2 regions of the Methylobacterium sp. J-118 genome follow, and region 2 is predicted to be linked to the other one. Evidence: predicted binding sites of a transcription regulator. Region 2 holds the regulator's gene; the other holds the start of a gene.
The links. Region 2 encodes PhoB, which activates phosphate uptake and scavenging genes when phosphate is short. Its sites were predicted from a motif close to TGTCATNNANCTGTCAT; they were not measured.

Region 1 (14,873 bases), 2.4 Mb from region 2:
GTTCGGCAACTCGTCCGGATCGCCGGGACCGGCCGGCAGATGCTCCGCCAGGCAGGCCCCGATGGCCGCGATCGCCGCGGTCAGGGCGGCCTCGGTCGCGCCCTGGCCGAGGGCTCGGGTGAGATCGGCGAGGATGCAATCCCAGGTGGCCTGCGGGACGTGCCGGAGCACGCCCAGATCGGTGACGATCTCCGCGTGCCGCTCGGCCAGCGACAGGTAGAGCAGCACACCGGTGCGGGACCGGGTGCGGTTCAGGCCCCGGGACCGGAAGGCCCGGCGCGCCGCCTCCCGGGCGCGGTCGCCGCGCAGGCGGCGCGGCACCAGGGCGAGCCGCAGCCGCGCGTTCAGGCTCGCCAGGAGAACCGCGGCCACGAGGGCCGCCTGCGCCAGGCAGAGGGAGACCGCGCTCCAGGCCGTCAGTGCGATCAGCGGCCAGGGCAGGATCAGGGCCGCCACCAGGGTCGCCAGCAGGACGAGGGAGCGATAGGCGCCCGCCCGGGCGACCACCATCACGACGATCTCGCCGGACGTGCCGGCCTCGGCCCGCGCCACGGCCTGGGCGAGGCGGGCCTGCACCTCCGGCGTCAGCGCATCCGCGGGGCTACCAGTCACCGGAGGCTCCCCCGCCGCCCGACGAGCCGCCCCCGCCGGAGAAGCCGTCATCGACACCGCCCGAGCCGCCGCCGTCCGAGAAGCCGCCGCCCCACCCGCCCGAGCCGGAACCGGTCGGGATCACCACCACGCCGCCGCGCCCGGCCCGTCCGGCGATCCGGGTCATGCGCCAGGCGGCCACCACCACGATCAGGAGCAGCAGGATGAAGATCCCGACCTGCACGGGATCGACCTCGTCGGCGCGCACCTCCGGCTTGCGCTGCCACTCCTCGGCGTCCCCCGCCAGGATCGACAGGATCCCGTCGACGCCCGCGTCGAGGCCGCCGAAGTAATCGTCGGTCTTGAAGCGCGGCGTGATCGCGCCGGCGATGATCGTCCGGGACAGGGCGTCGGTGAGTGCGCCTTCGAGGCCGTAGCCGACCTCGATGCGGACCTTGCGCTCCTTCGGGGCCACCAGGAGCAGGACGCCGTTGTTGGTCTTGGCCTGCCCGAGCTTCCAGTCCCGGAACAGGCGGTTGGCGTAATCCTCGATCGTCGTGCCCTGGAGGCTCGGCACGGTCGCGACCACGACCTGGTCCGAAGTCCTGTCCGCGTGCGCCTTCAGCTTGGCGTCGAGGGCCTGGCGCTGGTCCGGCGTGAGGATGCCGGCCGCGTCGACCACGCGGCCGGTGAGCGGCGGAAAGGTCAGGTCGGCCGCCAGCGCCCCGACCGCATAGACCGCCAGGCAGGCGGCGATGACGGCGAGCGCGAGGGCGAGCCGCACCCGCGTCGGGATGCCTTGGCCCACGGACGGTCCCTAGAACTTCACGTTCGGCGGCCGGTCGGCGTTGGGCGTGGCCGTGAAGGTCTCCATCGGCTTGGCGTCCGGATAGAGGATGGCCGCGATCCAGCGGCCGGGAATCGTGCGCACCTCGGTGTTGTAGGCCTGGACGGCGGTGATGTAGTCGCGCCGGGCCACCGCGATGCGGTTCTCGGTGCCTTCGAGCTGCGATTGCAGGGCCAGGAAGTTCTGGTTCGATTTCAGGTCGGGATAGCGCTCCACGGTCACGAGCAGCCGCCCCAGCGCGCCGGAGAGCTGGTTCTGCGCGTCCTGGTAGTCCTTGAACTTCTGCGGGTCGCTGACCGTGGCGGCGTCGACCTTCACGCTCGACGCCTTGGCGCGCGCCTCGGTGACGCCGATCAGCACGTCCTTCTCCTGCTGGGCGTAGCCCTTCACGGTCTCGACGAGGTTGGGGATCAGGTCGGCCCGGCGCTGGTACTGGTTCTGCACCTCGCTCCAGGCGGATTTCGCCTGCTCCTGCAGGGTCGGCACCTGGTTGACCGCCCCGCAGCCGGACAGGCCGGCGGCCACCAGCAGCATCGCGATCACGCCGAGGAGGCGCGCCGCCGAGGAGGGCTGGCGCAGCGCGCCGGCCAAGGATGTCGTCGTCATTCCGTCCCCCGTTCGCCGGGCGAATCCCGGCCCGTCGATCACGGCATCGACAGATACCGATTCGAACCGCCGAGTCGATCCGCGGAGTCGATCCACCAAGGTAAGCCCCACCCCCGCCTGCCTTGAAGGGCGCCGCCGCCGGCCGGTAAGGGCAACGGAGGGCGCCGGAACACGTTGGCGACGTCGGAGCAGTGCCGCGGAGACCAGGCATGGATGCAGAACTCGCCGACCACGTCAGGGCCGCCAGCGCGGCCGCCCGGCGCCACGCCCTGGCCTTCCGGGCCCCGGCCGGCAAGGACGCGCTGCCCTGGTCGGTCATCGAGGCCTACGACTCCCGGGTCCGCAGCCATGTCGAGCGCGACCCGCGGATCGAGGACGAGCGCGACCGGGTGCTGATCGCCGCCGTGAAGCTCGCCGAGACCCCGGTCGAGGAGGGGGAGGACACCATCGCGTCGGCGCGCACCCATCTCGTCGACGCGATCGCCTATCTGGAGCAGGCGGTGCTGCGCTTCGGCCGGGTCAACCGGCAGGGCGCGAAGCTCGGCCACGGCCATTACGGCCAGCCGGTCGGATCGCGGGACTGACCGCCTCGGTTTCGGGGGAGACCGGATGTCCGCCGACCTGCCCGCCGCCGCGGTCCTGAGCCGCCTCGACCTCAAGACGCTGCGCCTGTTCGCGGCGATCTGCGCGGAGGGCACGCTCAACGGCGCGGCCAGGCGGGCGGCCATCGCCCCCTCGGCGGTGAGCAAGCGGCTCGCCGAGCTGGAGCACGCCCTCGGCTGCGCGCTGCTCACCCGGGAGCCCCGGGGCATGCGCCTGACGCCGGCGGGCGAGACGCTGCTCCACCATACCCGCCGGATGCTGGCGAGCGCCGAGCAGATCGCTCTGGAACTCGCCGAGCATGCCAGGGGCGTGCGCGGCTTCGTGCGGGTGCTGGCCAACCTCTCGGCCATCGTGGAATTCCTGCCCGAGGATCTCCGGGCCTTCCTGGCCGCCCAGGGCGGGATCCGGGTCGACCTGGAGGAGCGCCCGAGCGGCGGCGTGGTGGCGGGGGTCGAGGAGGGGCTCGCCGATCTCGGCATCTGCGCGGGCGGGACCGACACGCGCACGCTCGCCGTCTGCCCGTACCGGACCGACCGCCTCGTCCTGGTGATGCCGGAGGGCCATCCCCTGAGCGCGCGCGGCGCCGTCGCCCTGGCCGACACCCTGGACTACGACCATGTCGGGCTGCACGCGGAGAGCTCGATCTACGCCGCCCTGCGCGACGAGGCCCGGCGCCTCGGCCGGCCGCTCCGCCTGCGGATGCACGTGCCGAGCTTCGACGCGATCTGCCGGATGGCGCAGGTCGGGCTGGGGCTCGGCACGGTGCCGGAGCCCGTCTACGCCCTGCTCGGACCGTCGATGCGCCTCGCCGCGGTGCCGCTCACCGACCCCTGGGCGCAGCGCACGCTGAGCCTCGTCGTCCGCCCCGGCTTCCTGCCCCCGGCCGCCGCCCTCCTGCGCGACCACCTGTGCGCCGCCGCGGCCCAGCGTTCTCCGCCGGAGAACGCACGATGATGGATGGCGTTTGGACTTCCACCCGGGTGCGATAGTATTCATCGGTCAACAAAACAGGGAGGAGCGCATGTCCGGTCCGCTGAGCGGTATCCGTGTTCTCGAACTCGGTCAGCTCATCGCCGCGCCGTTCGCGACGCGCCTGATGGCCGAGTTCGGCGCCGAGGTGATCAAGGTCGAGCCCCCGGGCGAGGGCGACCCCCTGCGCAAGTGGCGCAAGATGCACGAGGGCACCTCGCTCTGGTGGTACCTGCAGTCGCGCAACAAGAAATCGATCGCCGTCAATCTGAAGTCGCCCGAAGGCCTCGACATCGTCAAGCAGCTCGCCCGGAGCGCCGACGTGGTGGTCGAGAACTTCCGCCCCGGCGGGCTGGAGAAGCTCGGGCTGGGCTGGGACGTGCTCTCGGCCCTCAACCCGAACCTCGTGATGGTCCGGATCTCGGGCTACGGCCAGACCGGCCCGTACCGCGACCGCCCGGGCTTCGGCGCCATCGGCGAATCGATGGGCGGCATCCGCTTCACCACCGGCAGCCCGGATTCGCCCCCGGCGCGGGTCGGGGTCAGCATCGGCGACACCCTCGCCTCGCTCCACGGGGTGATCGGCGCCCTGATGGCGCTCCTGCGGGTCAAGACCGGCCAGGGCGCCGGCCAGGTCATCGACGTCTCCCTCGTCGAGAGCGTGTTCAACGTGATGGAGAGCCTCGTCCCGGAATACGATCTGCTGGGCGAGGTCCGCACCCGCACCGGCGGGGCGCTGCCGGGCATCACCCCGTCGAACACCTATCCCACCCGGGACGGCGGCTACGTGGTCATCGCCGGCAACAGCGACCCAATCTTCCGCCGCCTGATGACGGCGATCGGCCAGCCCGACCTCGCCGAGGATCCTGGCCTGCGCAACAACGATGGCCGCTCCAAGCAATCCGCCATGCTGGACGGCGTCATTGCCGATTGGTCGAAGACCAAGACCGTCGAGGAGGCGCTCGCGGCCCTCGATTCCGCCGACGTGCCGGCGGGCCGGATCTACTCGGTGGCCGACATCGTGGCCGACCCGCACTACCAGGCCCGCGACATGATCCTCCAGGCCGAGCTGCCCGGCGGGACCGCGGTGAAGATGCCCGGCATCGTGCCGAAGCTGTCCGACACCCCCGGCGAAATCCGCTGGCAGGGCCCGGCGCTCGGCGCCCACACGGACGCGGTTCTGTCCGAACTCGGCCTCGACCCGGAGCGGATCGCCGCCCTGCGCGCGAAGGGAGCCGTGGCATGAGCGCCCCGACCCGCACCCCGACGAGCGACACGCTGATCGTCCAGGAGGTCGCCACCCGCGACGGCTTCCAGATCGAAGCCGCCTTCGTGCCGACGGAGGAGAAGATCCGTCTGATCGACGCCCTGGCGCAGACCGGCTTCACCCGGATCGAGGTCTCCTCTTTCGTCTCGCCGAAGGCCGTGCCGGCGCTCGCAGACGCCGCCGAGGTCTTCGCCGGGATCCGGCGCCGGCCCGGGACGGTCTACGTCGCCCTGGTGCCGAACCCGAAGGGCGCCGAGCGGGCGCTCGCCGCCAAGGTCGACGAGGTCAACCTCGTGGCCTCGGTGAGCGAGACCCACAACCGCGCCAATATGGGCATGAGCCCGGCCGATTCGATTGCCGGCTTCGCGCGGATCATGGAGGCGGTGCACGGCGCGCCGGTCAGCACCAACGCCACCGTGGCCACCGCCTTCGGCTGCCCGTTCGAGGGCGACCAGCCCGCCGACAAGGTCCTGGCTCAGGTGGAGCGCTACCTGTCGCTCGGCGTCGACGGGGTGACGCTCGCCGACACCACCGGCATGGCCAATCCCCGGCAGGTGGAACGGCTGGTCGCCCGGGTGCTGCCGCTGGTCGGGTCCGGGCGCCTGACGCTCCACTTCCACAACACGCGCGGCCTCGGCCTCGCCAACGTGCTGGCCGCCTACGAGGCCGGCGCCCGGCGGTTCGACGCGGCGCTCGGCGGCCTCGGCGGCTGCCCGTTCGCCCCCGGCGCCACCGGCAACATCTGCACCGAGGATCTGGTCAACATGGCCCACGAGATGGGCGTGCCGACCGGCCTGGACCTCGCCGCGCTGATCGGCCTGTCGCGGGACCTGCCCCGCCTCGTCGGCCACGACGTGCCCGGCCAGGTCGCCAAGGCCGGACGCGCCAGCGACCTGCATCCGCCGCCCGCCAGGGCGGCGTGAACCCACGACGGTGAAGCGCTGATGTCTCTGACGGACGCGACGCCCTCCCTCCCCCCTCCGCGGGGGAGGGTGGCCCCCGAAGGGGGTCGGGAGAGGGGCGGCGCGACGGTGCAGGATCGTGCTGTGCCCGTCATGCGGGTCGCGTCCAGTCCTGAAGCGTCGCTCCCCTCTTTCGGGACTTCGTCCCGGCCCGACCCCTGCTGACGCAGGGGCCACCCTCCCCCGCAGAGGGGGGAGGGGCCCGCGCCCTGGCTGGCGGTCCGATTCACGCAAGCCTAACCGAACCACCGGAAGCCGCCCATCCGAAGGCGACACCGCTCACCCAAGTCCAAAAAAACAACCCCGGAGGAAACCATGACCGCAGCCCTGTCCGGGTCGCCGGAGGCCGTCGAGGCCGGCGCGGTGGCCGAGAACGCCGTCATCCGCAAGGTCGCGTGGCGGCTCATGCCGCTGATCATGATCTGCTACATGTTCGCGTTCTTCGACCGCATCAACATCAGCTTCGCCAAGTTCCAGCTCCAGAGCGACCTCGGCTTCAGCAACGTCGCCTACGGCCTCGGCGCGAGCATGTTCGTGATCGGCTACGTGATCTTCGAGGTGCCCTCGAACCTGATGCTCTACCGGGTCGGGGCACGGCGCTGGATCGCCCGGATCATGATCTCCTGGGGCATCGCCACGGCCCTGATGATCCTCATCCGCAGCGAGTGGCACTTCTACGCCCTGCGCTTCCTGATCGGCGCCATGGAGGCGGGCTTCGCACCGGGCATCCTCTACTACCTGACCCTGTGGTTCCCGGCCTCGCATCGCGGCCGGATCACCTCCTTCATGTTCGTGGCCTCGGCCTTCTCGGGCATCTTCGGGGCGCCGGTGGCGGGGCTGATCCTCGGCGGCCTCAACGGCGTCGGGGGCCTGGCCGGCTGGCAATGGCTGTTCCTGGCCGGCGGCCTGCCCTGCCTCGTCCTCGGCCTCCTGGTGCTGACGCGGCTCGAGGACCGGATCGCCGATGCGGGCTGGCTGTCCGAGCCCGAGAAGGCGCTCCTGTCGAGCCGCATCGCCCACCACAACCGCGAGATCGGCGACCACTCGCTCCTCGGGGCGATCCGCCAGCCGGGCTTCCTGATGATCGCGCTGATCTACTTCCTGCTGCAGATCGGCTCCTACGGCCTGAATTTCTGGGGACCGGACCTGATCAAGACCGCGAGCGGCGCGCAGGCCGCCTCCGTGGGCTTCCTGACGGCGATCCCCTACATCTGCGGGGCGATCAGCATGGTGGTGGTCGGGCGCCTCTCCGACGCCTCGGGGGAGCGGCCGAAATTCGTCGCGGGGCTCGCCATCGCGGCGGCGCTCGGCTTCTTCGGCGCCGGCCTGTTCGACAAGCACATCGTGCCGCTGATGTTCGCGCTCGCCCTGCTGGGGGCCGGCATCGTGGCCTCGATCCCGACCTTCTGGACGCTGCCGGCCAAGCTCGTCACCGGCGTCGGCGCGGCGGGCGGGATCGCGCTGATCAACACCCTCGGCCAGTTCGGCGGCATCGTCAGCCCGGTGATGGTCGGCTGGGTCAAGGACCTGACCGGTTCGACCACGCCCGCCCTCTACGGCATCGGCGCGCTCTGCCTCGTGGCCGCGGCGCTCGCGCTCTTCGCCATGCCGGCGAGCCTGCGACGCAACGACCGCGCGGTCTGACCGGCGCCGGCCCGGACCCGGCCGGGACGGCGGTTCAGATCCGCACCGAGACGGCGCCCTGCCGGTATTCGCTGGGCGTCAGTCCATGATGGTGCTTGAAGCGGCGGGCGAAGTGCGCCTGGCTGGCGAAGCCGCAGCCATAGGCGAGCGTCCCGATCGGCAGATGGCCGCAGCTCGGATCGGCCAGCCGCCGGGCGGCCGCCTCCAGGCGCCGGTGCCAGATCCAGTCTGAGATCGGCTGGCCGTGCTCGTGGAACAGCTCCTGCAGGCGCCGGAGCGACACGCCCATGGCGGCGGCGAGCTGGGGCGGGTCCAGGTCGGGATCGCCGAGATGGGCCTCGACATAGGCCTTGGCCCGCTGGACCACGACGGTGCCGTGCAGGGGCTGGGGCACCTCCTGCGCCAGCCGCTCGGCGATGCTGGCCACGATCAGATCGACACCGACATCCGCCATCCGGGCCGCGGCGTCCGGGGTGAGCTGTCGCCGCACCTGGATCAGATCGTGAAAGAACGTCCTGACGAGCGTCGCGGAGCCGAGTTCCGCGCCGATGGGCAGGGCCGTGTAGAGCCGGGCGGGCCCGAGCCGGCTCTCCAGGCGCTGCCGCGGCAGTTCCAGGAACATGGACTGGCTGCCCGGACCGGATTCGAGCACGGCCGGACGGTGGTCGAGCACGCAGACATCGCCCGGCCGCTGGCCCGCCGTGCGCTCGTCCTGCTGCACGAGCAGGGATCCGGCGAGCTTGAACAGCACGACGAGCGTGTCGCCCTTCCTGAGGCGCCGCAGGAGTTCGGGCGTGGCCTCGTTGCGGACAGCGCCCTGCGCGATGCGGGTCAGAAGCAGCGGGCCGACCGCGGCGACATCGAGCCGGCCTTCGAACGGAGAATCATCGAGGCGCTCGACCTCGATCGGCAACTGCCGCTGGCGCAGGAGGTCGCGCCAGAGCGGGAAGCTGTCTTTGGGGTGCGTACCGTCGGTCGAAAACAGCGGCTGCATTGGTAAATTTACCCCTACGCCCACCCGTTTGCGCAGCTGGTCAAGAATCCTCGCGCCATCGGACAAGCACGAATCGACACATATTGTATATCATCTGCATCCTCAAGAAGTGACGGGAAACGTACTTGAGGTAAACAATAGTTCGGTCTCCCGAGCGCCTCTCGGATCCGAGCGATTCCCGATCTGCCGCAAGGCACTACGGGAAAAACTCGACGATCCCGCAGAGGTTCAACAGATGGCGATGCTCGAAATGGACAACCTCAAAGAACACCACCCCACCTTCATGCTGCAGAAGGTCGGTGCCATCGTGGCGGCCTACGTGTCCCGGAACGCCGTCGGCATCGCGGATCTGCCGGATCTGATCGATCAGGTGCACATGGCGATCTCGGATCTGCGCGACGGCCAGGCGAAGGTCGGATCGAGCTGGGCCGGGCCGAATGCGGGGCAGGTCGAGGCCTCGATCCAGCATGATGGCCTGATCAGCTTCATCGACGGCCGGTCCTACAAGACCCTGAAGCGCCACCTCACCGCCCACGGGCTCACCCCGGAGCGCTACCGCCTCCAATACGGGCTGCCGGCCGATTACCCGATGGTCGCCCCGGGCTACGCCGCCAAGCGATCGCAGATCGCCAAGGCGATCCAGCTCGGCCACCGGGCGGCCTGAGCGATGGCGCTCCGCTGCTCGCACGGGCCGAACCAGCGGCCCGCGTCATCCGCCGATTCGGCCCGGACCGAACATACACTCGCCTGCCTCGCGAAGGCGCTGGATGTGCCGCTCGCGTCCTTCTTCCCGGACAAGGACCGGCAGGACGAAGCCGTCAGGCAGGCGGCCGATCTCGTCACCATCTTCGCGGGGATCGAGAATGCGGCCGCGCGCCGGACCTGCCTGGCCTTCGTCCGGGCGATGGCGAGTTCCTGAGGCGCCGGGGGGCGCCGCAGCCGGCGGGGCGCAGGCCGCCCGCTCCGCGCCCGGGGGGGCGTGCGGGGCGGGCCGGCCGGTCCGACCGGCTGCGAAACGGAATCGTCCCGGAGGCCGGGGATCGGCGTCCGGGACGATGCGACTCGGAACGTGGCGCGGCGTCCCGGCTTCGGAGTCCGGGACGCCGCGTGCGCCGTGTCAGAACAGGTGACGCAGGATGAAGAACAGTCCGGCGGCGAGCGTGATGGCGGCCGGGAGGGTCATGATCCAGGCCAGCGCCATGTTGCGCACGGTCGACATCTGCAGGCCCGAGCCGTTGGCCGCCATCGTCCCGGCGACGCCCGAGGACAGGATGTGGGTGGTCGAGACCGGCAATCCGTAGAGTTCGGCCAGCCCGATCGTGCCGGCGGCCACGATCTCGGCGGAGGCACCCTGCGCGTAGGTCAGGTGCGTCTTGCCGATCTTCTCGCCCACGGTCACGACGATGCGCCGCCACCCGACCATGGTGCCGAGGCCGAGCGCCAGGGCCACGCAGACCTTCACCCAGCCCGGGATGTAGCGCGTGCCGTCGTTGAGCAGCCCCGCGTAGCGCTTCAGCGTCGCCTTCTCGGCCTCCGAGAGATCGGCACCCGCGTTCGGCAGGACACGCACCGCGTCGGCGGCGAGATACATGTCGCTGCGCAGGTTCTGCGTCTGGGCGGCCGGCACGGTCCGGATCGCACCGTAGTTCTTCACGCTGGCGGCGATGTCGGTGGAGAGCACGGATAGGGCCGCGTAGACCGGAGGCGTGTTCACCGCCTTGGTCTTCAGCGCCTCCGTCACAGTCCGGCGCGCCGCGGCGGCATCCGGCGCCGCGGCACCGGGGGCGTGGGCGGAGAACACCTGGCTTGCCGCCGTCGAGGTCTGAATGAAGGCCGGCGTCGTGTCGTCCGACATGGTGCGGTTCAGGGCGTAGGCGGTGGGGGCGGCGCCGATCAGGATCAGCATGATCAGGCCCATGCCCTTCTGCCCGTCATTGCCGCCGTGGAAGAACGAGACCAGCGTGCAGGTGAGGATCAGCATGCCCCGGATCCACAGGGGCGGGGGGGCGTCGCCCTTCGGCGCCTCGTAGAGGTCCTTGCGGCGCACGGCGAATTTCAGGGCGAGCAGCAGCAGCGCCGCCAGCACGAAGCCGCAGACCGGTGAGAACAGCAGCGCCTTGAACACGTTGAGCGCCTGGCCCCAGTCGACGCCCGAGGTGCCGTCGCCGCCGCTCATCAGCTGGTTGGCGAGGCCGACGCCCAGCACCGATCCGATCAGGGCGTGGGAGGACGAGTTCGGCAGGCCCATGGCCCAGGTCCCGAGGTTCCAGATGATCGCCGCCAGCAGCAGCGCGAAGATCATCGCGTAGCCCGCCCCAGAGCCGACGTTCAGGATCAGCTCCACCGGCAGCAGCGTGACGATGGCGTAGGCCACCGCGCCGGAGGAGAGCATCACGCCGAGGAAGTTGAAGAAGCCCGACCAGATCACCGCCACGAGCGGCGGCAGCGAGTGGGTGTAGATCACCGTGGCGACCGCGTTGGCGGTGTCGTGGAACCCGTTCACGAACTCGAAGGCGAGGGCGATCAGCAGGGCGAGGCCGAGGAGCGCGAAGGCGCCGTAGGCCAGCGGTGCCTCGCCGACCGCGTTCATGTCGGTGATCAGGCTCACCACCGCGTAGCCGAGCCCCGCCACCAGGACGAGCAGGAACGCGATCACCCCGCCGGGATGGATCCGATGTTCGAGGCGCGGCCCGCCCGCGGGCCTGTTCCCTAGGATCCCCGAGGGGATCACGGCAGAATCGGACATGAACCCTCGCGCGGAACCGGTTGTGCTGGTGAATGCGGGATTAAGATCCGCGCGTGACGCTTCGGTGACGGCACCCTTCGATCCGGGTTGCGGGTCACACCATTCGCGCGGCGAAGGACTGCGCAGTGCTGGAACCACTTCGGCCGGGCGGCCCGCGCGATGCATCCGCCTTCGCCGCGCCGCGCGTGCCCCTGTCGGCCGACGGGGTTACGGCACGCGCAGAGCTTTCGCCTCGCGGTGAGGATGTTCGGCGGTTTCCCGACAGATGAAGACCGGGACTTTGCTGTGCTGGCTAAGTTATCGATCTGTTGCTTCGATGCGACACGCAGCGATTCTGCTGAAGATGACTTAATTATGACGCTGGCGGAGCCGCGTATTTCGCTAAACCTCCCGCCGCAGGCCGAATGGCCGCGGCTTTGGGGGCCAGACATGACGTTACGACACGGGATCTCGATCGCGGCCTTGACGGTCGCGGTATTCGGGCCGGGCGCGCAGGCACAGACCGCCAACACGACGCCGTCCGACGTCAACGTGCTCAATCTCCTGGCCCCCTATCTGGCGCTCAACGCCACCGCGACCGGTCAGCGGACGCTGCAGCTCAACCTGTCGCAGGGGGTGGCGCTCAACAACGCGGCCGGCCTGTCCCAGCAGCAGAACGCGATCAGCGACAAGAACCTGCTCGGCTCGATCAGCAACGACCTGTCCGCCTCGGGGCTCGGCACCTACGGGGTGGCCGCCAACCTCGCGGGCGGCCTGCCGGCCCAGACGGCGATCAACGGCATCGTGCCCCAGCAGCTCGTCGGCGGCCTCGGCGCCCAGCTCGGGCCGATCTACCAGCGCGGCGTCGCGCCGGGCGTGAACGGCCCCCTCGGCAGCGTCGTCAGCCTGCTGGCCGGCGCCTACACCTTCTCCGGGAACAATCTCGGCGTCGCCAAGAACTACTTCGCCAACGGCGCGGCCACCAATCCGAGCGTGACCCCGGCCAACTACGTGGCGGTGCCCGCCGTGGCCCCGGCCGGCTACACCCTGCCGACCTATAACGGCCTGCCCAACACCACCAACAGCGTCTACGACCTCGCCTACGGCGTCACCAACACGCAAGCGGGCCAGGACGTCTACGGATCCTCGCGGCCGGTGCAGGTGGCGCCGTCCCAGTACAACGCCTTCGACCCGACCGCGCTCAACGGGATCGCCACCAACCCGTCCTTCCCGAGCGGGCACACCACCTACGCCTTCACGGACGGCATCCTCCTGGCGATGCTGGTGCCCCAGCAATACCAAAATATGCTGCTGCGCGCCGCCGACTACGCCAACAACCGCATCGTGCTGGGCGTGCACTACCCCCTCGACATCATCGGCAGCCGGGCGCTCGCCGCCTACGATCTCGCCCAGGCCTTCACCAACCCGGCCTACATCAACAACGCCGCGGTGACCGGCACGGCGATCAACCTGCCCAACCAGTTCGTCCAGGCCCAGGGCCAGATCCAGGCCTACCTCGCCGCCCAGTGCGGCAACACCGTCGCGGCCTGCGCCGGCAGCGCGGCCAACGGCGCCGGCAACCCCTACCTCCCGTCGGCCGCCAACCATGCCACCTACCAGAGCCGGCTCACCTACGGCCTGCCGACCCTGAGCCTCGCCCAGGCCCCCCGCGAGCAGGCCCCCGCCAACGGGCCGGACGCGTCGATCCTGCTGGCCCCCCTCTACGGCGGCTCCACCACCGCCGCCCGCACCCTGGCGCCCGGCGGCGGCCTCTACGGCCAGCTGTCCACGGGAACCATCAACCAGATCCTGGTCAACACCGAGACCAACGCGCTGGCCGCCTTCTACGGCAGCGCGCTGAGCTACTGGAGCCGCATCGACCTGTACTCCGCCGCCGGGTACTTCGGAAACGTGACCGGCACCCTGCGGATGGACACCGCCGACAGCCTGGCCATCGATGTCGCCATCGGCCAGGGCGGCGCCCTCTACGCCAACGGCACCATCGCGGGCACCGCCTTCGTGGGCTCCGGCGGCCTGCTCGGCGGATCGGGCACGGTCGGCGGGATCAGCGCCCTGTCCGGGGGCACGGTGGCGCCGGGCACCGCGATCGGCACGCTCTCGGTCACCGGCGCGGTCGCCTTCGCGCCCGGCTCGACCTACCAGGTCGAGGCCAACGCCGCCGGCCAGGCCGACCGGATCGCGGCCGGCGGCGCCGCCGCCCTGTCGGGGGGCACCGTCCAGGTGCTGGCCGCCTCGGGCAGCTACAGCCCGCGCACCACCTACGCGATCCTCACCGCCGGCGGCGGCGTCTCGGGCCAGTTCGCCGGCGTCACGTCGAACCTCGCCTTCCTCAGCCCGGGCCTGCGCTACCTGGCCAACGAGGTCGACCTGACGCTCACCCGCAACGACGTGGCGTTCTCCAGCTCCGCCACCGGCCGCAACGGCGCGGCCGCGGCCGACGCCATCCAGGCGGGCGGCGCCGGCCGGCTCTACGACGCCGCGTCCGGCTTCACCACGGGCGAGGCCGGCGCCGCCTTCCGGGCGCTCGCCGGCGACATCCACGCCAGCACGGTCTCGACCGCCTACGAGACCGCGTTCTTCGTGCGCGAGGCGGTGCTCGACCGCCTGCGCTGGGGCAATCCCGGCACCGGGCTCGATTACGGAAGCCTGCCGGCCGCCTACACGGCCGATCTGCCGGGCCGGGCGCCGGTGGTGGCGGGGGTGCCGGTGCGCACCCTCGACCCGCAGGTCTTCGGGCTCTGGGGCCAGGGCTTCGGGGCGTTCGGCACGGCCGGCGGGGGCGGCAACGCCTTCGACCTCGACCGGCAGATCGCGGGCTTCGCCGCCGGCGCGGATGTACGCCTGCCGGGCGGGCTGCGCTTCGGCGTGGTCGGCGGCTACACGGAGGCCAATCTCGACAGCGCCGGGCGGAGCGGCGGCCTGAGCCGGGCGGAGAGCGCGACGCTCAAGAGCGGGTTCGGCGGCGTCTACGGCGGCGCCGAGTTGGGGCCGGTCTCGCTGCGGCTGGGCGTGATTTACGCCGACACGGATACGCGCACCCGGCGGGCGGTGCTGTACGGGCTGTCGGACACGCTGACCGGGCATGGCGGCGGCCACACCCTGCAGGGCTTCGGCGAGCTCGGCTGGAAGATCGTGCTGGGCGCGCCGGCGCCGGCGGTGCTGGTGTCGAAGGACGGCGCGGCGGCGGCGGTCCAGCCGGCGGCGGCCTATCTGGAGCCGTTCGTGGGCGGGGCCTATGTCGGGATCCGGCGGGACGCCTTCGCGGAGGCCGGGGGCGCGGCGGCGCTGACGAGTTTCGCGCGCGACTACGACCTCGGGGCGGCCACCGTCGGGCTGCGGGCGCAGACCAGCCTGGACCTGGGCCTGGGTCTGCCGGTGACGCTGCGGGGGCTCATCGGATACCGGAGGGCGTTCGGGGACGTGGTGCCGGCGGCGCTGCTGCGCTTCGGCACCGGCCCGGCCTTCCTGAGCGCGGGCGTTCCGATCGACCGGGACGCGCTGGTGGCGGAGGTCGGCCTGGACCTGGCGGTGGCGCCGAACGCGAGCCTCGGCGTCGCCTATACCGGCCAGACCGGCACCCGGGCCCAGGATCAGGCCGTCAAGGGCAACTTCACCCTCCGGTTCTGAGGACCACGCCGCGACCG
Region 2 (14,873 bases):
GAAGCGCGCCAACCGCGCCGCGGAAGCCGCCATCGCCAACCCGCTCCTCGACGACGTCTCCATGAAGGGCGCCCGCGGCCTGCTGATCTCGATCACCGGCGGCTCGGACCTGACCCTGTACGAGCTCGACGAGGCCGCCACCCGCATCCGCGAGGAGGTCGATCAGGACGCCAACATCATCCTGGGCGCCACCTTCGACGAGAGCCTGGACGGCATCATCCGCGTGTCGGTGGTCGCCACCGGCATCGAGCCGCTGCTGATCTCGGCCAACTCGCCCAACAACCCGGCCATCGCCGAGACCGAGCAGCGTATCGCCGAGGTTGCCGAGCGCCTGCGGGCCGAGGCCCGCGCCCGCGCGTCCTCGCCGGTGCCGAGCATCCGCACCGAGGCGGCCGCCCCGGCGCCGAGCCCCGCTCCGGCCCCCGCGCCGCAGCCGGCTCACGAGATGCGGCCGGAGCCCCACGTCGCCCGCGAGCCCGTCGCTCCCGTGACCCGCGACGACGTGGTGCTCGCCCAGGTTCAGCCCCGGGCCGCGGCCGCCTTCGTCCCGCCGCCCGCGCCGCTCCCGGCCGAACCCGCCCCGCAGTACCAGGCCGGCCCGTTCGTGCCGCCGCGCCCGGCCGCCCCGGGTGCCACGCCGCTCGCCCGCGCCCCGCGGATGCCGCAGATCCACGAGCTGCCGCCGATCGCCCAGAACCAGATCATGGCGAACCGCGCCGCCGAGGATTCGGCCCCGGAATCGAAGCGGACCTCGCTCCTGCGCCGGCTCGCGACGGTGGGTTTCGGCGGTCGCCGCGACGAGGTCGAGGGCGCTGCGCCCGCGGCCAGGAATGCGGCGCCCGCCATGCCGCAGCCGCAGATGGCGCAGCCGCACGTGCCCCCGGCGCCGCGCGCTCCCGTCGCTCCGGCGGTGCCGCAGTACCGCCCGGCCCAGGGCCATCTCGACCCGCAGGGCCGGGTGGCACCCCAGCCCCGGATGATGGACGACGACCAGCTGGAGATTCCCGCCTTCCTCCGCCGTCAGGCGAACTGAAGGTCCGGCAGACTCTGGCGACGCGGAGGGCCGGCGGGCGACCGCCGGCTCTTCGCGTCGCCGCATTTCAACCTGAAGTTCGGCACGGCTGGCCGTTGCCGGCCCTTGAAGTGCCGCGTGCCCTGTCGTGAGGGGATGCGTGGTGCATCCGCGACACAGAACGGCCGCGAGTTAGCCACGCATTAACCAATCTTTAAACCTCTGACGGGACAGCACTTTACGACCGCGAGGCCGCAAGCGTGTCTGTAACAGAGCGTAAGAATCCGTGATTTGGCTGCCCTGTGCAGTGCAGCTATAGAAGCATCGAGACCGACGAGACATGCATCGGGATACAACCTGATCGCGTGGGCAGGGGCATCAAGCAGCGGACGGATCAGTCAGTTTCCTCCATTCCCGGTCGGAATGGCGGACCCTGATCGCGGCCGGGGGCTAAGGAATGCGAACGCTTAAACAGACGACCCTCAAAGGGCCGGCGACTCTCTCGGGCATCGGGGTCCATTCCGGGAACCCCGCCGAGATCACGCTCCGCCCCGCCCCCGCCAATCATGGCGTCGCCTTCCTCCGCACCGGTACCACCCACGGCAACGATCGCCTGATCAAAGCGCATCATGCCCTCGTCTCCGCCACCGAGCTCTGCACCGTCCTCGGACAGGTCGACACCGGCGCGGTGGCCACCGTCGAGCATCTGATGTCCGCCCTCTACGGTCTGGGCGTCGACAACGCCCTGGTCGAGATCGACGGGCCCGAGATGCCGATCCTCGACGGTTCCGCACTCCCCTTCATCCAGGCGATCGACCGGGTCGGGATCGCCACCTGCGACATGCCGCGGCGCTGGCTCAAGATCCTGCGCCACATCCGCATCGAGACCGGCCGCTCCTTCGCGGAACTCCGGCCGATCGACAGGGGCTTCCGCCTCGACGTCGAGATCGATTTCGAGAGCCCGGTGATCGGCCGCTCGCGCAAGGCGATGGACCTGTCGCCCGCCGTGTACCGCCGCGAGATCGCCGGCGCCCGTACCTTCGGGATGATGCGGGACGTGGAGCGCTACTGGAAGGCGGGCTTCGCCCTGGGCGCCTCGCTGGAGAACACCGTGGCGGTCGGCGAGACCGCGGTGGTCAACCCCGAGGGGCTGCGCTTCCCGGACGAGTTCGTCCGGCACAAGATTCTCGACGCGATCGGCGACCTCGCTCTGGCCGGTCTGCCGATCCAGGGGGCCTACCGCTCCTATTGTGGCGGCCACCGGATGAATGTCGGCGTGCTCTCCGCCCTCTTCTCCGACCGGGCGAACTACGCCATCGTGGAGGCGCAGGGCTCGCGGCGCGAGACCGTTCTCTCGGAACTCGGCGTCGGCCTCGGCATCGCCGCCTTCGCCGGCGATCTCTGAAACGTCTCTGTGGCCTGCGGGACACAGCCGGCCAAGGATCCTCGCCGCCTCAGCCTTGCCGCTTTCGTGCCCGAATCGAACGGCACGGTTTAACGGTCCGTGAACGGCGGCCGAGACCCGAACGGGTCGAGTCCACCCACGCGATGGCATGACGGCGCAGGATGGCGCCAGTTCGGGAAAGAGCGCCAGATGCCTGTCACCATTCGTCATCGCCGGGCGGCGGCCTTCGCGGCCCCCCTCGTGGCCATCCTCGGCCTGGGCCTCGGCGGCTGCGACTTCGACCCGACCAACCTCTTCTCCGAGAAGTACAAGCCCGAGGTCGTCCCCGACGTCCCGGCCGACAAGCTCTACAGTGACGGCTTGGCCAAGCTCGAGGACAGCGACTACGAGGGCGCGGTCAAGAAGTTCGACAGCCTCGACAAGCAGTACCAGTATTCGGAATGGTCCCGGAAGGCGCTGCTGATGACGGCCTACGCCAATTACGAGGGCCAGAAGTACGACGACGCGATCAGCGCCTCGAAGCGCTACCTGCAGCGGCACCCGGCCAGCAAGGACGCGGCCTACGCGCAGTACTTGATGGCGATGTCGAACTACAAGCAGATCCCGGACGTGACCCGCGACCAGGAGCGCTCCGAGAAGGCGCTCGCCTCCCTGCAGGAGCTGGTCCAGAAGTATCCGACCTCCGAATACGCCACCGACGCCAAGGCGAAGATCCAGATCACCCGCGACCAGCTCGCCGGTAAGGAGATGGAAGTCGGACGCTTCTACCTGGAGCGGCGCAACTTCCCGGCGGCGATCAACCGCTTCCGCGACGTGGTGTCCAAGTATCAGACCACCCGCCATGCCGAGGAGGCGCTGGAGCGCCTGACCGAGGCCTACTGGGCGCTCGGCATCACCCAGGAGGCGCAGAACGCCGCCGCGGTGCTCGGGCACAACTTCCCGGAAAGCCCCTGGTACAAGGACGCGCACGCGCTCCTGGCCCAGAACGGCGTGGAGCCCCGCGAGGAGAAGTCGTCCTTCCTCTCGAAGATCTACCGCACGGTCACGGGCAAGACCGCCTCGGCCGAGTGAGGGGCCGGCCCCCGATCGGGCCGTTCTCGATATGTCAGGGCCCGGAGCCTCCGCTCCGGGCCCTTGCCGTTCTTGGGCACCGGGCGACCGGGCGGCCGCATTTTTGGGGTGAATCGGCGCCCCGTCGGGCTTATGTCTGCGATCCCGCCCTGAGGAACAGTCTCGCCGCATGCTGGCGCAGCTCGCGATCCGCGACATCGTCCTGATCGATCGACTCGAACTCAATTTCCGCTCGGGCCTCAGCGTCCTGACCGGGGAGACAGGCGCGGGCAAATCGATCCTGCTCGATGCCTTCGCCCTGGCGCTCGGCGGCCGCGGCGACGGCCGCCTCGTCCGGCACGGGGAAGCGCAGGGCGTGGTCACGGCGGTATTCGACCTGCCCCTCGGCCATCCGGCGCGCCGGATCGCCGCCGAGGCCGAGATCGACACCGAGGGCGACCTGATCCTGCGGCGGTCCCAGATGGCGGACGGCCGCACCCGCGCCTTCGTCAACGATCAGCCGGTGGGCGTCCAGGTCCTGCGGGCGATCGGCGCGGCTCTCGTGGAGATCCACGGGCAGCACGACGACCGGGCGCTGGCCGATCCGGCCACGCACCGGGCGATCCTCGACGCCTTCGGGGGCCTTCAGGGCCCGCTCGCCAAGGTGGCGACGGCCTCCCGGGCGGTGCGCTCGGCCCGCGCCGCGCTCGCCGAGCACCGCGCGCGCATCGAGGCGGCCCGCAAGGAGGCCGAGTTCCTGCGCCACGCCGTGGAGGAACTGGCCGCGCTCGCGCCACTCCCGGGGGAGGAAGCCCAGCTCGCCGAGCGCCGCAGCATCATGCAGCAATCGGAGAAGGTGGCGCGCGAGCTCAACGAGGCGCTCGAGGCCGTGGGCGGCCCCCATTCGGGCGTACCCCACATCTCGGCCGCCCTGCGCAAGCTCGAACGCCGCGCCGCGCAGCTCCCGGCCCTCGTGGATCCCTGCGTCAACACCCTGGACGCCGCGCTGGTCGCCCTCGACGAGGCCCGCGCCGTGCTCGACGCGGCGGTGGCGGAGACCGAGTTCGACCCCCGCGATCTGGAACGGGTGGAGGAACGCCTGTTCGCCCTGCGGGCCGCCGCCCGCAAATACGACGTCCCGGCCGACGATCTCGCCGCCCTAGCCGAGCGCTACGCCGGCGACGTGGCGGCGATCGATGCCGGCGAGGCGGCGCTGACCGGCCTGGAACAGGCGCTCGCCGGGGCGGAGACCGGCTACGCGGAGGCGGCCGAGAAGCTCAGCGCCGGCCGCCGCCGCGCGGCCAAGCAGCTCGACGCCGCCGTGAAGGCCGAGCTGCCGCCCCTGAAGCTGGAGCGTGCCCGTTTCATCACCGAGATCGCCACCGACCCGGAGTCACGCGATCCGGCCGGCACAGACCGCGTCGAGTTCTGGGCGCAGACCAATCCCGGGACCAAGCCGGGCCCGATGATGAAGGTCGCCTCGGGGGGCGAGTTGTCGCGGTTCATGCTGGCGCTCAAGGTGGTGCTGGCCGACAAGGGCTCGGCCCCGACACTGATCTTCGATGAGATCGATACCGGCGTCGGGGGTGCGGTGGCCGACGCCATCGGCCTGCGCCTTGCCCGGCTGGCGACCACCGTGCAGGTCGTCGCCGTCACCCACGCCCCGCAGGTAGCCGCGCGCGCCGACACGCATTTCCTGATCGCCAAGGCGCCGGTGAAGGGCGCCGGCCGCGTCGCCACCCGTGTGGAGAGCTTGCCCGTCGCCGAGCGCCGGGAGGAGATCGCCCGGATGCTGGCCGGCGCCACAATAACCGACGAGGCCCGCGCGGCCGCGGCGCGGTTGCTCCAGGGTGCCGACGGTTGAGACTGCGTCCCGCGCGGCGGCCTTCGTAGCGCGGGAAGCGGTCGGATAATGGTCGAGGGTCCGAGGTTCGCGCCAAGGTCTGTCGTGACAGGTAAGCTTAACCGTTGGTTGAGAGTAACGGTTCGTTAACCATTCCGGCTGACACTTAACAAATCCCGGCGCCGCAGCGGGTTTGGGCGGTCGATGGGCGGGAGGTAAACATGAAGCTGTCAGTCGTCGAGCCCGATGCGCTCCCGTGCGCGGGACAGCCGCTCAAACAGGCGATCGATACGCGCCAACTCGGCCTGTCCCTGCGCACAGTCTACGAGGGCAGCGTCGATACGCAACCGATCACCGACACCCACGTGGAGCTGCTGCTGCGCCTGCGCCAGAAGGAGCGGGAGCTGCGCCGGGCGAGCTGACGCGGAACTCCGCAGCCCCGACGCTACCAGCGGCGCGCTCCGGGCGTCCGGCGATACTCGGCGGCCCGAATCAAGGTCAGCACGCGATCGAGATTGACCAGCAGGTCCGCCTCGTCGCGCCGTGCCGCGGCGGCGGCCTCCGGATCGGTGCTGAACTTCTGGCGCGCCTGCGCGAGGGTGAGGGCGCGCTCCACGGCTTCGCGCTCGGCATGCAGGGCAAGCCAGCCCGGATCGGCCTCACTCGCTGAATCGGCCCGTTCGCCCGCCACCAATGCAACGTCCTTCCGATGCCATTCCCGGTGAGGAACGCGCGAGACCCATGAACCGTGCCGCCGGAACTGCGGCGCGATGTCATGCCGGTGTCATCTCCCTGTCGTAACCGCGCCCCATCGGGCGGCCGGCGCTAAGTCTCATCGTAGACGGCCGCAAGGCTCTGCCGCGGGCATGAGCATGCCGGCGGGGCAGCGCAGGCTCTCGCCCGACGGCAACGGAGATACCATTGAGACCCTTCGCTTACGCGCTCGCCGTCGGCCTCGCGACGGTTCAACTGGCGTCCGCTGCGCTCGCCGCCGACATCACCGGTGCCGGCGCCACATTTCCATTCCCGGTCTATTCGAAGTGGGCCGAGGCCTACCGCAAGGATTCCGGATCGGGCCTGAACTATCAGTCGATCGGGTCCGGCGGCGGGATCAAGCAGATCCAGGCCAAGACGGTCGATTTCGGCGCCACCGACGCGCCCCTGAAGGGCGAGCAGCTCGCCAAGGACGGTCTCGTCCAGTTCCCGACGGTAATGGGCGGCGTCGTTCCGGTCGTGAACATCGCGGGCGTCGAGCCCGGCAAGCTCAAGCTCACCGGCGAGATCCTGGCCGACATCTACGCCGGCAAGATCTCCAAATGGACCGATCCGCGGATCGCCAAGCTCAATGACGGTCTGAAGCTGCCCGAGACCAACATCACCCCGGTCTACCGCTCCGATGCCTCGGGCACGACCAACATCTTCACCACCTATCTGGCCCAGGCCTCGGAATCCTGGAAGAAGGATTACGGTGCGGCCACGACGATCTCCTGGCCGGTGGGTCAGGGCGGCAAGGGCAACGAGGGCGTGACCGCCACCGTGAAGCAGGTGCCGAATTCGATCGGCTACGTCGAATCCGCCTACGCCAAGCAGAACAAGCTTGCCTACGCCCTGCTGCAGAACAAGTCCGGCAAGTTCCCGCAGCCGGACGACAAGGCGTTCCAGGCCGCCGCCGCCAGCGCCGACTGGAAGTCGGCCCCGGGCTTCGGCATCTCGCTCACCAACCAGGCGGGCGACGACGCGTGGCCGATCACCGCCGCGACCTTCATCCTGATCCACAAGGATCCGGCTGATCCGACCAAGGCCGCCGCCGTGCTCAAGTTCTTCGACTGGGCCTACAAGAACGGCGACAAGCTCGCCTCCGATCTCGACTATGTTCCTCTGCCCGACAACGTCGTGGCACTGATCCACGACGAGTGGAAAAACGTGAAGGACAAGGACGGGAAGCCCGTCTTCAACATGTGAGCGTGGCGGGGAGGAGGTTTCGGCCTCCTCCCTCGCTTCTGGGATCGCACCGCGTTACCACGCCACCCTTCGCAGAGAATCGCGGATGCCCGCCTTGACTGAAACGATTGTCCTCGCCCGAACCCGAGCGACCGCCGCGCGGAAGGGGCCGAGCAAGAATCTCGACACCCTGTTCCGGGCCAGTGCCTACGGGGCGGCGCTCCTGGTGCTGATCGTCCTCGCCGGCATCCTCAGCGCCATCATCTACGGCGGCCTTCCCGCCTTCCACCAGTTCGGCCTCGGTTTCCTGACCTCGAGCGCCTGGAACGTCGGCACCGAACAGTACGGCGCGCTGGTGGCCGTCACCGGGACGCTGATCTCGGCGCTCCTGGCCCTCGCCATCGGCGTCCCGATCTCCCTCGGCATCGCGATCTACCTGACGCAGCTCTGCCCGAACTGGGCACGCAAGCCCGTCGCCATGACGATCGAGCTCCTCGCCGCGGTGCCGAGCATCATCTACGGCATGTGGGGCCTGTTCATCTTCGCCCCGCTCTTCGCGCAGTTCGTCGAGATCCCGGTTTCCAACATCGTCGAGGGCCTGCCGATCATCGGGACCGTGCTGTACGCTCGGATCCCGTCAGGCGTCGGCGTGCTCACGGCGGGCATCATCCTGGCGATCATGATCGTGCCGTTCGTGGCCTCCATCGCCCGCGACATGATCGACCAGATCCCCACGATCATGCGGGAGAGCGCCTACGGGGTCGGTTGCACCACCTGGGAGGTGGTGCGCTTCGTGCTGATCCGGCACGCCTCGGTGTCGATCATCGGCGCGATCATGCTCGGCCTCGGCCGTGCGCTCGGCGAGACGATGGCGGTCACCTTCGTGGTCGGCAACGCCAACAGGCTCTCGGCCTCGATCTTCGATCCCGGCTCGACCATCGCGTCCCGGATCGCCAACGAGTTCAACGAGGCGGACGGCATGCAGCTCAACGCCCTGATGGCCCTCGGCTGCATTCTCTTCGTCATCACCTTCATCGTTCTGGTCGCCGCGCGCATCCTGACGCGGCGCGTGCGGGTCGGTTGAGGAGCCCCATGGACGCGACCAACACCCTTGCGGCGCCTCCGCTCGCGCAGAGCCGCGTCCGTCCCGGCCGGCGCCGGGCCGACGCGGTGCTCCGCGGCTTCTGCGCCCTCGCCACGCTCCTCGGCGTCATCGTGCTGGGTTCGATCCTGCTGATGCTGATCGTCCAGGGTGTGCGCGGGTTCACGTCGACCCTGCTGACCCAGCCGACGCCGGGACCCGGCAGCGAGGGCGGCGGCATCGCCAACGCGGTCCTCGGCAGCCTCGTGCTCACCACCATCGGCATCGTCATCGCGACCCCGGTCGGCGTGATGGCCGGAACCTTCCTGGCAGAATACGGCCGGACCTCGAAACTGTCCTTCGTGATCCGCTTCCTTAACGACATCCTGCTCTCGGCCCCGTCGATCCTGATCGGCCTGTTCATCTACACGCTGATGGTGCGACCGATGGGCAGCTATTCGGGCTGGGCCGGCGGCGTCGCCCTCGCCATCATCGCCACGCCCGTGATCGTGCGCACCACCGAGGACATGCTGAGCCTGGTCCCCGGCACCCTGCGGGAAGCGGGCGTGGCCCTGGGGGCGCCGCCCTCCACGGTGATCATGAAGGTGACCTGGCGGGCGGCCTCGGCCGGCATCGTCACCGGCATCATCCTGGCTCTGGCCCGCATCGCGGGCGAGACAGCCCCGCTCCTGTTCACGGCCCTCAACAACAACAGCTGGTTCAATGCCGACCTGATGGGCGGCATCCCGAACCTGCCCGTGATGATCTACCAATTCGCGCTCTCGCCGTATCCCAACTGGCAGCAGCTCGCCTGGGCCGGGGCACTCCTGATCACCATGACCATCCTCGCCCTCTCGGTCATCGCCCGCGTGGTGATCAAGCCGCAGCGTGCCCGCTGAAGCGCAAGCCCGAAGGATCAACCCGATGAGCACCGCCGCAGCGTCCGTCACCACCGACCGCCAGTTCCAGGCCTCCGCCAAGACCGTGGCCGACACCAATGCCCCCGTACGCATCGCCGTGAAGGGGCTGAACTTCTACTACGGCCATTTTCACGGCCTGAAGAACATCGACCTGAACTTCCACGACCGGCAGGTGACGGCCCTGATCGGCCCCTCGGGCTGCGGGAAGTCGACCCTGCTGCGGACCTTCAACCGGATCTACAGCCTCTATCCGGAGCAGCGCGCCGAGGGACAGATCCTTCTGGACGGCATGAACATCCTGGATCCCAAGATCGATCTCAACGATCTGCGCGCCCGGGTCGGCATGGTCTTCCAGAAGCCGACGCCGTTCCCGATGTCGATCTACGACAACGTCGCCTTCGGCATCCGCCTCTACGAGAAGCTGGGGAAATCGGATCTCGACGACCGGGTCGAGACGTCGCTGCGCAAGGCGGCGCTCTGGGACGAGGTGAAGGACAAGCTCAAGCAGTCCGGCATGGGCCTGTCGGGCGGCCAGCAGCAGCGCCTGTGCATCGCCCGCACCGTGGCCCAGCGCCCGGACGTCATCCTGTTCGACGAGCCGACCTCGGCGCTGGACCCGATCTCGACGGGGCGCATCGAGGAACTGATCGAGCAGCTGCGCGACGAATTCACCATCGCGATCGTCACCCACAACATGCAGCAGGCGGCGCGCATCTCGCAGTTCACCGCGTTCATGTATCTCGGCGAGCTCGTCGAAGTCGGGCCGACCGACAGGCTGTTCATGAACCCGACCGAGCGGCGGACGCAGGATTACATCACCGGCCGTTTCGGCTGATCAGCCTCGGAAACCGCACCCCCGCGGCGCTGCGCGCGAGCATAGCCGCCGCGGCCGGGTAAGATCTGCATCAGACCCGAGGCATCGCACGTCCCCGAGGCATCGCACGTCGCGGCCCCCATCGAAGGATCTCCCCCATGCCCGGCCATATCGTCTCGTCCTACGATACCGACCTGGAGAACCTGCGCCGCTCGATCTCGGAGATGGGCGGCGTGGCCGAGAAGATGACCGCCGAGGCAACCGACGCCCTCGTCCGGCGGGACGACGGGCTCGCCCAGGCGGTGATCCTCGCGGACAAGCGCCTCGACGCCCTCCAGCGGGACATCGAGGAGCGGTCCGTCCTGCTGATCGCCCGGCGCCAGCCGCTCGCGATCGACCTGCGCGAGACCATCTCGGCGATCCGCGTCTCGGGCGATCTCGAGCGGATCGGCGACCTCGCCAAGAACGTGGCGAAGCGTGTGGTTGCGATCTCCGATCAGGCCCCGGCACAGAAGATCGTGCTGGGCGTCCGCCACATGAGCGACCTCGCAGAGGGCCAGCTCAAGGACGTACTGGATGCCTACGCGAGTCGCGACATCGAGGCCGCCCATGACGTGTGGGAGCGCGACGGCGAGATCGATGCGCTGTACAATTCGCTGTTTCGCGAGCTCCTGACCTATATGATGGAGGATCCGCGCAACATTTCGTTCTGCACCCACCTGCTGTTCTGCGCCAAGAACGTCGAACGCATCGGCGACCACACCACCAATATCGCCGAGACCATCCACTATCTCGCCACCGGCGAGACTCTGGCGGGCGACCGGCCCAAGAACGATGCGTCGAACTACGCGACGGTCGAGCACGAATAGGTCCCGGAGCGAACCCACGGCGCCTCACCATCTTCGGGGCGGTCGCCGCGGCGACGGCTGGTTCCAGTTGAGACGGGCTGGGCCTCCAGAACGCGCGGCGGGTTCGCCCTTAGAACAGGTCATCGAACGTGAGCATGCAAGTCCTGATTGTCGAGGACGAGGAGGCACTGACCACGCTGCTGCGCTACAACCTGGAGGCCGAGGGCTTTCTGGTCGATACGGCGGCCCGCGGTGACGATGCGGAACTGCTCCTGGCCGAGCGCATGCCCGATCTGGTCCTGCTCGACTGGATGCTGCCGGGCCTCTCCGGGATCGAGCTCTGCCGCCGCATCCGCGCCCGGCGCGAGACCGAGCGTCTACCGGTGATCATGCTCACCGCCCGGGGGGAGGAGGGGGACCGGGTCCGCGGCCTCGGCACGGGCGCGGACGACTATATCGTCAAGCCGTTCTCGGTCCCGGAGCTGCTCGCCCGGATCCGCGCCCTCCTGCGCCGGGCCAAGCCCGCCCATGTCTCGGATCGGCTGGCCGCCGGGGATCTCGAACTCGACCGCACCGGCCACCGGGTGCGCCGCGCCGGCGAGGAGCTGCATCTCGGCCCCACCGAGTTCCGCCTGCTCGAATTCCTGATGCTCGCCCCGGGGCGGGTCTTCTCCCGGGAACAGCTCCTCGACGGGGTCTGGGGCCACGACGTCTATATCGACGAGCGCACCGTGGACGTGCATGTCGGGCGCCTGCGCAAGGCGCTGAACGGTCCGCGCCAGCCCGATCCGATCCGCACCGTCCGCGGCTCCGGATACGCCTTCGACGAGACCTTCTCGCTCGAGGCTTGAGCGGCGCGGTCTCTCGGATTCAAAATGTCCGGGATCCAGCCCGTTTGGAAACCCTGCATCGACACCGGCCGCGCTGCTCAGCGGGTCAGCGCGGCGCTCTTGTCGGCGGTCGGAACCGAGGCCAGAGCCTGAAGCACCGTCCCCTCGGTGAGGATCTGGGGCAGCACCAGAGGCTCCCCCGCGCCGGCATAGAGCAGGTATAGCGGCACGCCGCTCCGCCCGTGCTTTTCCAGGAGGCGGGTGATCTCGGGATTCTGGTTGGTCCAGTCGCCCTTCAGGTACGTCACGCCCCGCTCGGTCATCGCGGTCCGCACCGCCTTCGTGGAGAGGGAGGTGGTCTCGTTGACCGCGCAGGTGATGCACCAGGCCGCGGTCATGTTGACGAAGACAGGTCTGCCCGCGTTCACCAGCGTGTCCAGGCGCGCCTGGGTAAATGGCTCGGCGCCGCCGGTGAAGGCCTGCGCGCCCGGACCCGCACGGTCCTGCGGGAGGGTGAGCGCGAGGGCCGCGACGGCGAAGAGCGCCAGGGCCGCGCCGACCTGCGCGATCCGGGCGGCCCCGGGCGCAGCGCCGCGCCCGCGCTCCCAGGCCCAGGCGGCGAAGCCCACCAGCACCAAGCCGATCAACGCCGCCAGAAGGCCCCTCGGCTCGACCTGCTGCGCCAGGACCCAGATCAGCCAGGCCACGGTGGCATAGACCGGGAAGGCGAGCCCCTGCTTGAGGGTCTCCATCCAGGCGCCCGGCCGCGGCAGCGCCCGCAGGGCCGGCGGCCAGAGGGTCAGCGCCAGGAATGGCAGGGCCAGGCCGAGCCCGAGGCTCGCGAAGACGGCGAGCGCCACGCCGACGCTCTGGGTCAGGGCGAAGCCCACCGCCGAGCCCATGAACGGCGCCGTGCAGGGCGTCGCCACCAGCGTGGCGAGCACGCCGGTGAAGAACGAGCCGCTCAGGCCGGCGCGCCGGGCCAGCCCGTCGCCGAGACCGGCGAGCCGGCCCCCGATCTGAACCGCCCCGGACAGGTTCAGGCCCATCGCGAACAGCAGATAGGCGAGCCCCGCCACCACGGCGGGCGATTGCAGTTGGAAGCCCCAGCCGATCGCAGCCCCGCCGCCCTTCAGGGCGATCAGCAGGGCGGCGAGCCCCAGGAAGCTCGCCAGCACGCCGGCCGTGTAGGCGAAGCCGTGCAACCGGAGGCGGGCCGGGCTCTCGCCGGCATGCCGGACGAGACCCAGCACCTTGATCGACAGCACCGGGAAGACGCAGGGCATCAGGTTCAGGATCAAGCCGCCGAGGAAGGCGAAGGCGGCGGCGGTCGCGAGGGTCAGCGCATCCCCGTCGGGGACGGACGCCGGCCGCGGGGTCGCCGCGTCGACCGGCGGCCCAACGGCCGGGAGCATGGGCTCGTCGCCATACGCGAAGGCGAGGTGGCGGCTGCCGTCCTCCGTCACTTCGTCCAGGGTCAGCACGCCGGGAAGGGCCTCGGGCGCCGGATCGGTCGGGCTGCTCCGGGCGAGGGTGAGGTGCAGGCCGGTCCCGTCGGCCGACATCACCTGTGCGGCGGCATTGTCGATCGCGGTTTCGGCATAGGGGAAATAGGCGGCGTTCCGGACCGCGTCGGGCCGGAGGCCAGCCGCCGCGAAGTCGAGCCGCAGAGTGTCGCCCTGGCTCGACAGGCGCAGTGGCCAAAGCGCCGGTGCGGGGAGGGCGGCCCGGGCGCGGGCGAACAGGGCCGCGATGTCGGGATCGGGCCGCGGTGCCCCCACCGGCAGGGTCAGGGCGAGGTCCGCCGAGCCCGGCACGCATTCGGTTTCGCAGACGAGGTAGGTCAGCTTGGCCCGGATCTCCACCGGGGTCGCGGGATCGAGGCTCGGCGGCGGCGTCACGGGGACGAGGAGCGTGACCTCGCCCTCGTAGCCGTAATTCATCAGCGTCGCGATCGGGATGCGCTCCGGCGCCGGCCACCGGATCGCCCCGGCGTTGAAGCCGGCCGGCAGGGTCCAGGTGACCTCGGGCGGCAGCCCGGAATCCCCCGGATTGCGCCAGTAGACGTGCCAGCCGGGCTTCACCTGCATGCGCACGGCCAGGGTGAAGGGCTGCGCCCCCGTCACCGCGCCGGGCTCGGCCACGAGGCTCGACCGCACGAGATCCGGCGGCGTGCGCAGGCCCTGCGCCAAAGCGGGCGTGCAGCAGGCGGCGAGCAGCAGGAGTTGGAAGGCGAAGCGGCGGATCATGCTGTCCCTTCGCGCGCCGGGCGGGCGCGGTTTCACGCGCGGTCTCTTCGAGCCTGGGGCGGACTTTTCCGTGACGGACGCCTTATAGCGCGCCGAATCGATGCGTGTCCCGCACCCGGATGATCGACCCATGGGCCGCGACATCGACGGCCTTCAACCGCGGGGCTCAAAGAGCACCAGGTCGAGGAACGCCGTCCGTTGATCGTCCCGCAACCGGCAAAAGTGGTCGACTGCCGAGCGGGCGGAGTCCGAGGGCGGCGCGCGCATCTGTCGGAACGAACGACTGTGCGGGATCGTCATCGGCGGCCTGCCGCCGCTTCTGCAATTCCACGACCGCACGGGCGATCGAACGAAAGGGCGCCCAAATCCTCCAGCCGGCTCGGCGAGATACAGGGCACGTTGAGGCATGTGCCGATACGCTCCGGGACCACGGCCGGAGCGCGCACCGGCTTCGAGACATCTGTCGATCCGTTCTGCGCCGCGCGGCAGCACAAGAGCGGCCATCTTGCGCCCCAAGGCCGTAACGGCGTCAGCCCGGCAGCGGCGCCGTCGCCCGCTCCAGCCATGTGCGCGCGCCGGCATCAAGGACCGGTATCAGGACCTCGCGGACCCGCGCGTGATAGGCGTCGATCCAGATCCGCTCGCCCGGATCGAGCAGGTCCGGATCGATCAACCGCCGGTCGTAGGGCGCGAGCGTCAGCGTCTCGAAGCCGAGCATCGGGCGCTCGCCGCCCGCAACCGCGCGCGGCTCGACCAGGACGAGGTTCTCGATCCGGATGCCGTAGGCGCCGGCGGCGTAGTAGCCAGGCTCGTTCGACAGGATCATCCCAGGCTCCAGCGCCACCGTGCCGGTCTTGGCGATGCGCTGCGGCCCCTCGTG

Region 1: the regulator PhoB is predicted to act here: its motif matches at 11,283-11,299, upstream of AC3IF3_RS13960 (inorganic phosphate transporter).

Annotation. Positions count from the first base shown of each region.
Region 1 covers NZ_JBYQFA010000001.1:2,882,147-2,897,019, forward strand. The annotation lists gene AC3IF3_RS13905 (TPM domain-containing protein) at 1-612, opposite strand, end outside; gene AC3IF3_RS13910 (TPM domain-containing protein) at 602-1,375, opposite strand; gene AC3IF3_RS13915 (LemA family protein) at 1,409-1,972, opposite strand; gene AC3IF3_RS13920 (hypothetical protein) at 2,254-2,628, shown strand; gene AC3IF3_RS13925 (LysR substrate-binding domain-containing protein) at 2,654-3,601, shown strand; gene AC3IF3_RS13930 (CaiB/BaiF CoA transferase family protein) at 3,669-4,862, shown strand; gene AC3IF3_RS13935 (hydroxymethylglutaryl-CoA lyase) at 4,859-5,806, shown strand; gene AC3IF3_RS13940 (MFS transporter) at 6,161-7,489, shown strand; gene AC3IF3_RS13945 (helix-turn-helix domain-containing protein) at 7,524-8,483, opposite strand; gene AC3IF3_RS13950 (Ros/MucR family transcriptional regulator) at 8,734-9,147, shown strand; gene AC3IF3_RS13955 (hypothetical protein) at 9,151-9,402, shown strand; gene AC3IF3_RS13960 (inorganic phosphate transporter) at 9,601-11,229, opposite strand; gene AC3IF3_RS13965 (autotransporter family protein) at 11,659-14,856, shown strand.
Region 2 covers NZ_JBYQFA010000001.1:485,049-499,921, reverse strand. The annotation lists gene ftsZ (cell division protein FtsZ) at 1-1,033, shown strand, start outside; gene lpxC (UDP-3-O-acyl-N-acetylglucosamine deacetylase) at 1,470-2,417, shown strand; gene AC3IF3_RS02330 (outer membrane protein assembly factor BamD) at 2,607-3,488, shown strand; gene recN (DNA repair protein RecN) at 3,658-5,331, shown strand; gene AC3IF3_RS02320 (hypothetical protein) at 5,532-5,732, shown strand; gene AC3IF3_RS02315 (hypothetical protein) at 5,756-6,001, opposite strand; gene pstS (phosphate ABC transporter substrate-binding protein PstS) at 6,232-7,272, shown strand; gene pstC (phosphate ABC transporter permease subunit PstC) at 7,358-8,335, shown strand; gene pstA (phosphate ABC transporter permease PstA) at 8,344-9,231, shown strand; gene pstB (phosphate ABC transporter ATP-binding protein PstB) at 9,257-10,087, shown strand; gene phoU (phosphate signaling complex protein PhoU) at 10,225-10,935, shown strand; gene phoB (phosphate regulon transcriptional regulator PhoB) at 11,070-11,765, shown strand; gene AC3IF3_RS02280 (protein-disulfide reductase DsbD family protein) at 11,843-13,993, opposite strand; gene AC3IF3_RS02275 (aminopeptidase P family protein) at 14,523-14,873, opposite strand, start outside.